2 regions of the Alishewanella sp. BS5-314 genome follow, and region 2 is predicted to be linked to the other one. Evidence: predicted binding sites of a transcription regulator. Region 2 holds the regulator's gene; the other holds the start of a gene.

Region 1 (6,349 bases), 1.3 Mb from region 2:
GCCGTTTTCGCACTGACTTACTTTTGATCGAGATTTCCGGGTGCAGCTTGATAATAAATTCCAGCATGATGGCTTGTCGGTAGCAAAAAAAGGCGCGCATTATAGCGAAAAAGCCAGCAAAGTGCGAACAAGGCACATGCTGGCTACGTAGCTGATTGTAGGTTAGCCTAAGGCGGGCTTACCGGTTGTAAACTGACCGGCTCCGACTCCTTGGCTTTACCCTGCATAATCGCAATTTCTACCCGCCGGTTCCGGCGCCGGTTTAGCTCGCTATTATTGGGTACCAGGGGCCTGGTATCGGCATGTCCTACCACGATTAAGCGATTACGGTCAAAGCCGGGCGCCCGCAGCAACTCACTGGCAACCGACACCGCGCGTTTTGCCGATAAATCCCAGTTGTTCAGATGTAGCTCATCCGCGACCTGGAAATCATCAGTGTGACCACTGACAGTAATTTCACCCGGAATATCCACCAGCATCCGGCCAATTTGCAGCACAATGGGTTTAAATCTGGGTTGTAGAAAGGAAGAGCCTGACGGAAAAGAGCCATTTTCCCGAATACGGATAATAATCTGCTGCCCCAGCGATTCCAGTTCAATGGCTCCGTCGACAATCTGCTGCTCCAGCTCCTGCGCCATCTTCTTAACCGTTTCATTAATCTGTTCCTGCGCAGCCTCAGCCATAGCTTCCGCGGTTTCGGTTTCTTCCGCATTTAACGCAGACTGGCCACCAGTCTGATCTTCTCGCTGTTCCTGGCGTCCACCGGCCGAATCTTCTTCGCCCGCCTGAAATTCAATCACCTGTTGCGTCATTTCCATTGTTTGCTGCTGGATGGTTTCAATCGGCGTCGGATCGGGCCGGCCAGGCCGGAATTCCATCGCAATAACACTGGTGCCCTTGGGAATATCATCCACTTCAATTTTATTTTGCACACCAAAGGCAAACTTCATGGAGCCGGCAATCTGCTTAAATTTCAACACATCCATTTCGGAAAAGGCCAGCAGTAGCACAAAGAAGCACATTAACAATGCCATCAGATCGGCAAAGGTGCCCATATACTGGGGTAAACCAGGGGGTGGGCATTTACACTCTTGCTCGCTATCACTCATGCGGCTTCTCCGGCGACCTCACGTTTACCCTGAGCCAGATAATTGCGCAGGATCCCTTCGATCACTTTCGGGTTCTGGCCATCCTGGATCCCCAGTACGGCATCCAAAATCAGCATATTATTAAGCTTTTCCTGTTGATTGCGAATGGCCAGTTTATCGGCCAATGGGATGGCAATAACGTTGGCAATAAAGGCACCATAAAGCGTAGTTAACAGTGCAACCGCCATCGCCGGGCCTATCGCTTTCGGATCGTCCATATTGGATAGCATCGCCACCAAACCGATTAGAGTACCAATCATCCCCATCGCCGGCGCCACATCGCCGAGACTCTTAAATACGCCGATAGCGTTTTCATGCCGTTTCTCGGTCAGCGCAATATCTTTTTGCAAGGTCGCCCGCACCACATCAGCATCGTGGCCGTCAACCAGCATATTGATACCTTTTTGCATAAAGGCATTCGGGATCTCCGCCTCTTCCAGCGCCAGGAAGCCACCTTTGCGCGCTGAGTCACCCAGCTGCACGGCCTTTTCAATCAGCTCTTCCGGGGCTTCAATCTTAAACATAAAGGCTTTTACCGCAGCCTTACCGGCACCGAGAAACTGTGTCAGGGTAAATTTTGACAGCACAACAAAAACTGAGCCGCCAACCACAATTAACACCGAGACCAGATCGCCAAACATCCCAGGATCACCGGCACTACCGATAATCATCGCCATCACCACAAAGCCGATAGCGCCTAACATTCCGATCAGCGTCGCTAAATCCACATCTCACTCCTTAACCGACAGAAATTGTGCTGACTAACTTTTATACGTATAGCTTAATTTTACCTTAGCCAACACTCTGTTATCGACTTCAGTTGCTGAACATTAAGCAATAATTCAACGCAAAATACCAATTTAGTCGTTTCCAAGTCGTGCAGCATTGACCATAATAGCCTGCTAGGATAAGGTTGCGCACAGTTTTTGGGGAGTCGGATGAATAAAAAAAACGCAGACACCATGCCGTTTGAACAGTCGATGCAGGAACTGGAGCTCATTGTCCAGCAACTGGAGCAGGGCGAGCTGTCGTTAGAGCAGGCGCTGAGCCAATTTGAACGTGGCATAGCGCTGGTTAAACACAGTCAACTGCAACTGCAAGGTGCCGAACAGAAAGTCCAGATTTTACTGCAACAGCAGCAGCAAGAGAGTCTGGCGGCCTTTAGTCCGGAGACAGGAGACTAATTTGACCCCAGCCAGCCTGCCGCTGTTCCAGCAACGTCTGGAGCAGCAACTGACCCTTTTGTTGGACGCCAGAAAGTCTTCCAGCCCCGAACTCTGCCCGGCGATGGCATACAGCCTGTTGCTTGGTGGTAAGCGGGTGCGCCCTTATCTGGTTTATCAGTGTGGCCAGTTACTCGGTGCCAGTCTGGCGGACCTGGATGGCCCGGCGATGGCCATCGAAATGCTGCATACCTATTCGCTGATCCATGACGACCTGCCGGCGATGGATAATGACGATTTACGCCGTGGCAAGCCAACCTGCCACAAGGCCTTTGATGAAGCCACAGCTATCCTGGCCGGTGATGCGTTACAGGCACTGGCGTTCGAGGTGCTAAGTTCACACCCTTATCAGCACCTCGCTGCAGAGCGGCAAGTGCAGATGATGCGGGCACTGGCAAGCGCAGCGGGTGCCGCCGGCATGTGTGGTGGGCAAGCCATTGATTTAGCGCAAACCAATCAGCAGATCAGTCTGGCCAGACTGGAGCAAATGCACCGGCTAAAAACCGGCGCCTTAATTGAGTGTAGTGTAAAGCTGGCCTATTATTGCAGTCCGCTGCAGGATGAGCAGATCCTGCATCATCTGACCACTTTCGCCGGTGCTCTGGGTCTGGCATTTCAGGTTCAGGACGATATTCTGGATATTGAGGGCGACACCCTGACACTCGGCAAGCCGCAAGGCTCAGATTTACGGGCTAACAAGGCAACCTATCCGGCACTGTTAGGTTTGGATGGCGCCAGAGCTAAAGCGGATGAACTGTATCAACAGGCGCTGCGGGCTCTCGACAGCTTACCATTCGAGACAACTGAACTGCGGGCCTTTGCCCACTATATAATCGCCAGAACGTTTTAACCAAGGTATTTGGTAACTAAGCTATGCATATTGATATGACGGATTATCCGCTACTGGACAAGGCTAACCTGCCGGAGCAACTCAGGTTGCTGCCGCAGGAGCAATTACCGCAACTGAGTCAGGAATTGCGCCAGTTTTTATTAAAAACGGTCAGCCAGAGCAGTGGTCACTTCGCCTCAGGCCTGGGTACGGTAGAGTTAACTGTCGCCCTGCATTATGTCTACAATACCCCCTTTGATCGGGTGATCTGGGATGTCGGCCATCAGGCCTATCCACACAAAATCCTGACTGGTCGTCGTGAGCGGATGCACACCATCCGGCAAAAAGATGGCCTGCATCCGTTTCCGTACCGCGAAGAAAGCGAGTATGACGTATTATCCGTCGGTCACTCCAGCACCTCGATCAGTGCGGCTCTGGGCATGGCTATTGCCGCACAGCAAGCCAAAAGCCAGCGTAAAGTCGTGGCCGTAATTGGTGATGGCGCCATTACCGCCGGTATGGCATTTGAAGCACTAAATCATGCCGGTGAGGTCAAACCCGACATGCTGGTGATCCTGAACGACAACGAAATGTCGATTTCTGAGAACGTTGGCGCGCTGAATCAGTATTTTGCCCGCATTCTGTCCGGCAGTTTTTACACCAGCCTGCGTGAAGGGGGTAAAAAGATCCTGCGTGGTATGCCGCCGTTGCATGAACTGGCCAGCAAAGCTGAAGAACATTTTAAAGGCATGGTGACACCAGGTACCTTCTTTGAGGAGCTGGGTTTTAACTATATTGGCCCGATAGACGGTCACGATGTGCTGTCGCTGGTTGACACCATTCGCAATATGCGTCAGCTAAAGGGGCCGCAACTGCTGCATATAGTCACCAAAAAAGGTAAAGGCTATGCCCCGGCCGAGGCCGATCCTATCGGCTATCACGCAGTCTCCAAGTTTGACCCCAGTGCCAGCAGCCAACCAGCCAAAAAAGCCGGTTTACCGAGCTTTTCGAATATTTTCGGCCAGTGGATTTGCGATATGGCTGAGCAGGATGAACGACTGCAGGCAATAACCCCGGCCATGCGCGAGGGGTCAGATCTGGTGGCCTACTCCAGACGTTTTCCTAAACGCTATTTCGATGTCGCCATTGCCGAACAGCATGCTGTTACCCTTGCCGCAGGGATGGCGATTGAGGGTCTGAAGCCAGTCGTCGCTATTTACTCCAGTTTCTTACAACGTGGCTATGATCAGTTAATTCACGACGTTGCTCTACAGCAACTGGATGTGTTATTCGCCATTGACCGAGCCGGCATTGTTGGCGCGGATGGCCCTACGCATCAGGGTGCCTTCGATATCAGTTTTATGCGCTGCATCCCGAATATCACCATTATGGTGCCATCGGATGAAAACGAATGCCGGCAGATGTTGTATACCGGCTATCAACATCCCGGTGTTGCAGCGGTGCGCTATCCAAGAGGCAGTGGTACCGGTATTGCTGCAGAAGAAAAGATGGAATTACTACCTATCGGTAAAGCCCGGCTGGTGCGTCAGGGCGAACAGCTGGCGATCCTGGCCTTTGGCCCCTTATTGGCAGCCTGTCAGTTAGCGGCCGACACCCTTAACGCAACCCTGGTAGATATGCGTTTTGTAAAACCGCTGGATGAGCAGCTATTACAGCAGCTGATGCGCAGCCATGGCCAGATCCTGACCGTGGAAGACAATGCACTGATGGGTGGTGCCGGTTCGGCAGTGAATGAATACCTGGTGCAGCATCACTATCAAGGTAAAGTGATGAACCTGGGACTGCCGGACGAGTTTATTAAACATGGCAGCCAGCAGGAAATTTATCAGGAGCTGGGCCTGGATAGCCAGGGGATCCTGACACAGGCGCAAGCGCTGACCGCGCTAAGCCAGGCAAAGTAAGCCAGGCAAAGCCTGATCATCATAATGCACTGCAACTAAAGGCTCCTGACGGAGCCTTTGTTATTCGGTCTTAAGCCAAATCAGGCCCTCAGCCTGCAAGCGATTGACCTGTTGCTCTAAATCCGCAGTTTCTTCAAATTCAAACGCATCCAACTGACTGGCAAACTGCAGACTGGCGACTCTGGCAACCCGGCCATGCTGCTGCAATTGTCGCAATGCCAGGCTGGCCAACTGCAATGAAAACTCCCAACTTAACAGGCTGCCACCGAGTAATGGCAAAGGATACCAGGCATAGGCGCCCGACACGGACAAGGTCAACGGACTACCATCACCCAGCGCTAAGTCGCTACCGGACAGTAAATCCAACAGCCGCCGGCTATAGGGGCCTACTTGTTGTTGCAAAATTTCCCGAAACACTACCACAAAACGCCCGTCGTCTAAGCGCACAACATAGTCTGAGCCGCGGGTTTCGCGGCTTAACACCGCACTAAAGTGTTGCAACAGGCTATCCGCCAGACCTTTACCATGAGTGGCCAGCAGCTGATCCAGCCCATCCGCTTGCAGCACCAGCAACGCAATAATCTTGCCTTGCTGTTGCAGGCTGTCGATATTGCGCTGAAAGTGCTCAATGTCTTTTGGCAGTTGCTCAGACAGAAAACGGCTATTGCGTAAACCGGTCAGGCTATCACGGTGGGTTAGTTGCTGCAGTTGTTCGTTCAGCACATTCAATCGCTGATTGCTGTTCTCCAATTCCTGCGTACGCTGTTGCACCAGACGCGCCAATTGCTCTTGTTTTAGCAGAGCGTTCTGCCGGTATAACCAGAACAAACCGTAGAGGGTACTGATAAATAGCAATAACCAGAGTAGACGATAGAGCAGCGTCTCATCAAAACGGCGTGGGATCACCAGCTGCAGTTGCGTCTGTGCCGCATCCTGCCATTGCTGATGCCGGTACTTTACCTGCAATAAGAATTCAAAATTACCCGGCGGCAGGTTAGTATACACCGCTTCGCGGCGCAGCGGGCTGACTTGCCAATCCTGATCAAAACCCTCTAACTTATAGCGAAATACCAGACTTTCCGGCCGGTCAAACTCCAGCGCGGTAAAGTTAAGCTGCATATTGCGCTCATATTGCTCCAGCACCACACTACGCTGCGTGGCGGAAACCGGGTAAAAATGCTGCGCATTAACCGATTTCAGGTGCGGCCTTGGCTCTGGTAACGCACT
Region 2 (6,349 bases):
GCTGTTCCTGCAACAACTCTAGTATTTCACCGGCTTCGACCAGAAAATCCTGGAGGATGTCTTCATCCATATCAAAACTCATCAGTAAACACCTCTGTTAAAAACCTAAGCTCGACAGTAAGTCATCCACATCGTCCTGACCACTGACGACATCATTGCGGCCTTCTTTATCAATAATAGGCCCCTCAGCTTCATTAGCTTCAATCTTTCGTTTGGCAGCTTTGGGTTCCATTACCTGCACGTTACTGTTACCAAAAGCAGTAAGCAGGCCGATCAGGCTCTCTTCGACTTCACGGACTAATTCGATGACCCGGCGTAAAATCTGACCGGTTAAATCCTGATAATCCTGCGCCATTAATACGTCAGTCAATAATTGATTCAGTCGGTTTGACTCCGTCACCGTCTCTGCCAGAAAAGCATCAATGCCATGACAGAGGGTTTTGAATTCACCCAATTCCAGATCGCGCTTCATCAGTTTCTGCCATCTTGGCAACAACTGATTTAGTTGCTGACTGATTTGATCGGCAATAGGTAAGCATGACTCTACGGCATCCATAGTCCGGTTAGCCGCTTGCTCAGTCATATCAATAACGTGGTTAAGGCGCTTTTTGGCATCGGGGATATCTTCAACCAAAATATTGTTTAGCGAGGGATCAATCTGAAAGTTTTTCAATGACTCGTGTAATTGCCGGGTCAGTTTGCCAACCTCGGCAAATAATTCCGACGAGCCGGGCATACCGAGTTGCTGTACCAATTGGTTGGCGATGTCCTGCTCGCCCATCTCCAACAGTTGTACCAGCTCTCTGGCTTGGTCTAGCGTGATTAACGGAGCCGAATTGGCAGACATGGCGTCACTCCTTGGTCAGCTCCGGCTTAGCCGATCCGTTCGAATACTTTCGCCAGCTTTTCCTGTAATGTTGCTGCAGTAAAAGGTTTGACGATATAGCCATTCACGCCAGCCTGAGCGGCAGCAATAATCTGCTCTTTCTTGGCTTCGGCAGTCACCATCAATACCGGTATATGCTTAAGTTTCGCATCTGCCCGGATCGCACGTAGCAGGTCAATCCCCTGCATCCCAGGCATATTCCAGTCGGTTACCACGAAATCAAAATCGCCATTCTGCAACATCGGCAAAGCCGTGCTGCCGTCATCCGCTTCTGAAATATTGGTAAAGCCTAAATCGCGTAACAGGTTCTTGATGATCCGTCTCATGGTCGAAAAATCGTCGACTACGAGAATCTTCATATTCTTATCCAAAGTCCCCTCCGAAGAGCACGTCATCCCATTATTCAGGATACACTACAACCAAGCCTGCATTCGGGCTTTTAACCGCACTAATGCCTGACTATGAATCTGACTGACCCGGGACTCACTGACATCCAGTACAGCCCCAATTTCTTTTAAGTTTAGTTCGTCATTATAATACAGTGATAAGACTAATGCCTCTCGCTCCGGCAAACTACTGATATGTTTCACCAGTGCCGCGTTAAACGCCTCATTAGCCTGCTCATGGTACAGCTGATCGGTATCTGAATCCTCAGCCGTCACCAAAACATCTTCGGAGATACCGAGGTCTTCGATGCCGATAATCCGACCCGAACTCACATCACTAAGCATATGATGATATTCATCTAAAGAGATAGCAAGTTTTTCTGCAACTTCATAATCACGAACATCACGCCCAAGTTGAGCTTCGAGCTCAGCAATGGTATCGGCGATTAAGCGGGCATTACGATGCACCGAGCGCGGCGTCCAGTCGCCACGCCTTATTTCATCTAGCATGGCACCCCGAATACGAATGCCGGCAAAGGTTTCAAAACTGGCCCCTTTGCTACCATCAAAATTTTTGGCGGCTTCAATTAAGCCAATCATACCGGATTGGATCAGGTCATCGGCCTGTACGCTGGCCGGTAGCCGGGCTAATAAATGATAGGCGATGCGTTTGACCAGTGGTGCATGGCGCTCCACTAGTTGCTGCATGTGATCAATACCACCATATGCGGCCAACTTACTGTTCAAAGAACCCCCTACTCAGATTGTGGCTGGACAAGCTGCTCCAGAAAAAACTCCAAATGGCCGGAAGCATTTTCAGGCAAAGGCCACTTAGCTGCTTTTAGCGCCAGCGCTTTCACCGCCATACTGGCTGCGGTGGTTGGGTAAGCATCAATAAAGGCTTTTTGTTTACGCGCCGCCCGGCGGACATTTTCATCCTGCGGTACGGTTGCAACCAGCTCCAGCGTTACATCCAGAAAACGGTCTGTTACCCGGGTTAGTTTAGCAAATAATTCCAGACCTTCTTTGCTACTTCGCACCATATTGGCAACTATTTTAAATTTTTCAACACCGTGGTCGCGGCTGAGGATTTTCATTAACGCATAAGCATCAGTGATGGATGACGGTTCATCGCAAACCACCACCAACACATCCTGCGAGGCGCGGGAAAAGCTGAGCACCATGTCGGAAATTCCGGCAGCCGTGTCAACCAATAACACGTCGATCGGCGTTTCCAGCTCGCTGAAGGCACGGATTAGGCTGGCATGCTCCACCGGCGATAATTCAGTCATATCCTGATTACCCGAGGTGGCGGGGACAATTTTAATGCCAAAAGGGCCTTCTACCAGAATATCGTCCAGACTGGCTTTACCACTTAATACGTGAGAAAGATTGCGTTCAACCCGCAAACCCAGCATCACGTCACAATTTGCCAAACCCAGATCAGCATCCAGCACCAGGACTTTCTTGCCCATTTGCGCCAATGCCATCGCCAGGTTCAGCGTGATATTAGTTTTTCCGACCCCGCCCTTACCACCGGTAACGGAGATCACTTTTACTTTTTGTCTATTCATGCGTCTGAGGCCGCTGGCCTGATCTTCTGCTATTGACTTCTTATGCATATAAGGCATCCGTCTGCTCTTGCGGATACCACTGATGAGCTGGTTGGCTATGCGCCAGACGTAACTGTTCGGCATTATCGACCAGTGTCTGCGCATCAGCGATCTGTAAATCTTCCGGCACCCGTTGGCCATCGGTCAGATAGCTAATGGGTAGCGCATGCTGGATAGCGATATTTAACGCTTCTCCCAGGCTGAGACACTCGTCCAGCTTAGTAAAAATACAGCCTGCCAGTGGCAAACGTTTAAATTGCAGCACGGTTTCCTGCATCACCCGGGCCTGCGCTGTCGCTGACAATACCAGATAACTGCGAATTTTGACACGGGTGTTGTGCACCAGTGACGCCAGCTGCTCAGCCAGTCGTAGATCGCGCTGGCTCATGCCGGCAGTGTCAATCAGGATCAGTTTACGTTGTTGTAGTTGATTCAACAAGATAGATAATTCTTCACTGTCTTTAGCCTGCTTAACCGGACAGCCAATAATACGACCAAAGGTCGCTAACTGCTCAAAGGCACCAATGCGGAAACAATCGGTGGTAATTAACGCGACCTGATCGGTACCGTGACGTTTGGCAAAGGCTGCGGCCAACTTGGCTACGGTGGTAGTTTTACCTACGCCGGTAGGGCCGACCAGCGCCACCACGCCACCGCGGCGCAAAATATCGTCCTGAGTAGTACTCACCTGGCCAGCCAGTAACTCGAGCGCAGTTTGCCAGGCATCCTGCGTATTTAAATCTTCCGGCATAAAACACGCCAGTTGATCGGCGACCAGCTCTGATAAACCGAGCTGACGCAGATTTTCAATGACCAGTGCCCGCACCGGCTCACGCCGCGCCAGTTCCTGCCACATCAGGCCAGATACCTGATGCTGCAGCAATTGCCGCATCGACAACATCTCAGCCTGCATCTTGCTAAACTGCTGTTGCATCAGCTCAGCCTGTTGTTGTTGCAGTTTACTGATTTCCTGCCATTGCGGCGCTGGGGTCGCAGCGACAGGATTTTGACGTTCGAACTGACTGGCTTTTTGCAGCGTGGGTTTGGGCGCAGCGCTGGCAGCTTTTGGCGCGTCCGGCACTTGCCCTTGCTTTTGCATTTGACGCTCCAGCAAGGCACGTAGTGAATCTGCTGGCTCTGCTTCGTCGGTAATGGCCAGATTAACTCTGGGTTCATTGCGCTTAGCCGGAGGTGTAATGTCTTCGACCTGTGCAGCAGCAACTTTAGCTTTCGGGACAGCCGGCTCAGCATCAATGGCGGCAACGATTTCCACGCCTTCAGCGACTTTTTTATTGGACAGGATAATGGCGTCCGGTCCAAGGAACTCCTTAACGTCGGCTAGGGCACTGCGCATATCTTTGGCAACAAAGCGTTTAATTTTCATGAGTTACTCCTAGTTCGACTGACCGATGACACTGACAATGCGGATCTGCTTATCGTCCGGAATTTCCTGATACGACAACACCCGTAATCCTGGAATGGTGTACTTCACAAATCGTGCCATCACTGAGCGTAAAATTCCTGACGTCAGCATCACCGCACTTTCACCGGTTAATTCCTGGTTCTGATGAGCTTCCTGCAGCGACTGTTGAATGCGATCGGCCAACCCCGGTTCTATACCAGCGCCATCATTACCCGCGGCCTGCATTGATTGATGCAGCATTTGCTCCAGTTCAGGTGCAAAGGTAATAACCGGAATTTCCTGCTTGCTACCAACGACCTCTTGCACAATTAGCCGGCGCAGAGCAATCCGGCAAGCGGCGGTAAGGACGTCAATATCCTGACTCTTAGCCCCGTACTCGACCAGGGTTTGCACTATGGTACGCATATCGCGGATCGGCACCCCTTCGTGTAACAGATTCTGCAATACCTTCACCACTGCGGTCAGCGGTAGCGTATCGGGTACCAGCCCCTCGACCAGCTTCGGAGAATGCTTACCGAGCATATCCAGCAGATTTTGTACTTCCTCATGTCCCAGTAAACTGGCCGCATTATTGGTCAGGATCTGACTGAGATGGGTCGCCACTACCGTTGCGGCATCCACCACGGTGTAGCCCAGTGTCTGCGCATGTTCACGCTGATCTTTGCTGATCCAGACCGCATCCAGACCAAACGCCGGATCCCGGGTCGCAATCCCCTTCACCGTGCCAAATACCTGACCAGGGTTGATTGCCAGCTCATTATCATGACGCAGCTCCCCTTCACCATTGGTGACCCCCATCAAGGCCACCCGATAGCTGTTTGGCTCCAAATCCAGATTGTCGCGGATATGTACCGGCGGGATCAGAAACCCCAGCTCCTGGGATAACTTTTTCCTTACCCCTTTGATCCGGTTTAACAGCTCACCACCCTGCGCTTTGTCAACCAGCGGGATCAAGCGATAGCCAACTTCAAGCCCAATCACATCAACACCTTGCACGTCATCCCAGCCAATTTCTTTTACCGGCTGCACATCACTCATCGCATTGCTGGCACTGGTTGGTCGCTGCATTAACTGGGCAGCCTTAGTGGTTGCTAATTTTTTGGTGTACCAGGCCACACCACCTAAAAGCGCCGCCAGTGAAAGAAAAGCGAAATGCGGCATGCCAGGGACTATGCCCATTAACGTCATCACGCCTGCGGCGACAAAGAGCACATGGGTATTATCGCCAAGCTGACTTTGCATCTCTTTGCCAAGGTCACCTTCTTTATTCTGACGGGTAACAATGATGGCGGTACCGATTGACAACAGCAGGCCGGGGATTTGGGCCACCAGGCCATCACCGATGGTCAGCAAGGTATAGATTTCCATCGCCTGGCTAAAACTGAGGCCATGCTGCACCATACCGATAAAAATACCGCCGACCAGATTAATCACCAGAATCACAATACCGGCAATGGCATCACCCTTTACAAACTTACTGGCACCGTCCATCGAGCCATAGAAATCGGCCTCACTGGTCACTTCTTCCCGTCGCTTGCGTGCTTCTTCCTGGGTAATCAAACCTGAGTTTAGATCGGCATCAATCGCCATTTGCTTACCCGGCATCGCATCCAGGGTAAAACGGGCTGATACTTCGGCAATTCGACCAGCACCCTTGGTAACGACGACAAAGTTGATAATAATCAGGATCAGAAACACCACTATACCCACGGCATAGTTGCCGCCGATGACCACTGAACCAAAGGCTTCAATCACGGCCCCGGCTGCATCACCGCCATTATGACCCTCCAGCAGTACGACACGGGTACTGGCGACGTTCAGTGCCAGACGCAGAATAGTGGCAACCAGCAGTACGCTGGGGAAAATACCGAAATCCAGTGGTCTGCCGGTATAAATGGTGACCAGTAATACCACCAGCGCCAATGCAATATTGAAGGAAAACAGGATATCCAGCATCAGCGGTGGCAACGGCAACACGATCATTGCCAGAGCGGCCAGAATCAATAAAGGCGTCCCGATCCCTTTAAGATGTTGCAGCTGA

Evidence for each region. Region 2 encodes FliA, which starts transcription of late flagellar genes. Its sites were predicted from a motif close to CTAAAGNTNNNNNNNNNNNNGCCGATA; they were not measured.
Region 1: the regulator FliA is predicted to act here: its motif matches at 1,957-1,983, upstream of pomA (flagellar motor protein PomA).

The regions. Positions count from the first base shown of each region.
Region 1 is NZ_JACEHJ010000002.1:1,597,169-1,603,517, forward strand. It holds gene thiI (tRNA uracil 4-sulfurtransferase ThiI) at 1-67, opposite strand, end outside; gene H1D31_RS11825 (flagellar motor protein MotB) at 168-1,109, opposite strand; gene pomA (flagellar motor protein PomA) at 1,106-1,876, opposite strand; gene xseB (exodeoxyribonuclease VII small subunit) at 2,087-2,332, shown strand; gene ispA ((2E,6E)-farnesyl diphosphate synthase) at 2,334-3,221, shown strand; gene dxs (1-deoxy-D-xylulose-5-phosphate synthase) at 3,245-5,122, shown strand; gene H1D31_RS11850 (two-component regulator propeller domain-containing protein) at 5,183-6,349, opposite strand, start outside.
Region 2 is NZ_JACEHJ010000002.1:302,051-308,399, reverse strand. It holds gene H1D31_RS05945 (chemotaxis protein CheA) at 1-82, opposite strand, end outside; gene H1D31_RS05940 (protein phosphatase CheZ) at 98-847, opposite strand; gene cheY (chemotaxis response regulator CheY) at 874-1,257, opposite strand; gene H1D31_RS05930 (RNA polymerase sigma factor FliA) at 1,300-1,980, opposite strand; gene H1D31_RS05925 (MinD/ParA family protein) at 2,028-2,894, opposite strand; gene flhF (flagellar biosynthesis protein FlhF) at 2,887-4,269, opposite strand; gene flhA (flagellar biosynthesis protein FlhA) at 4,279-6,349, opposite strand, start outside.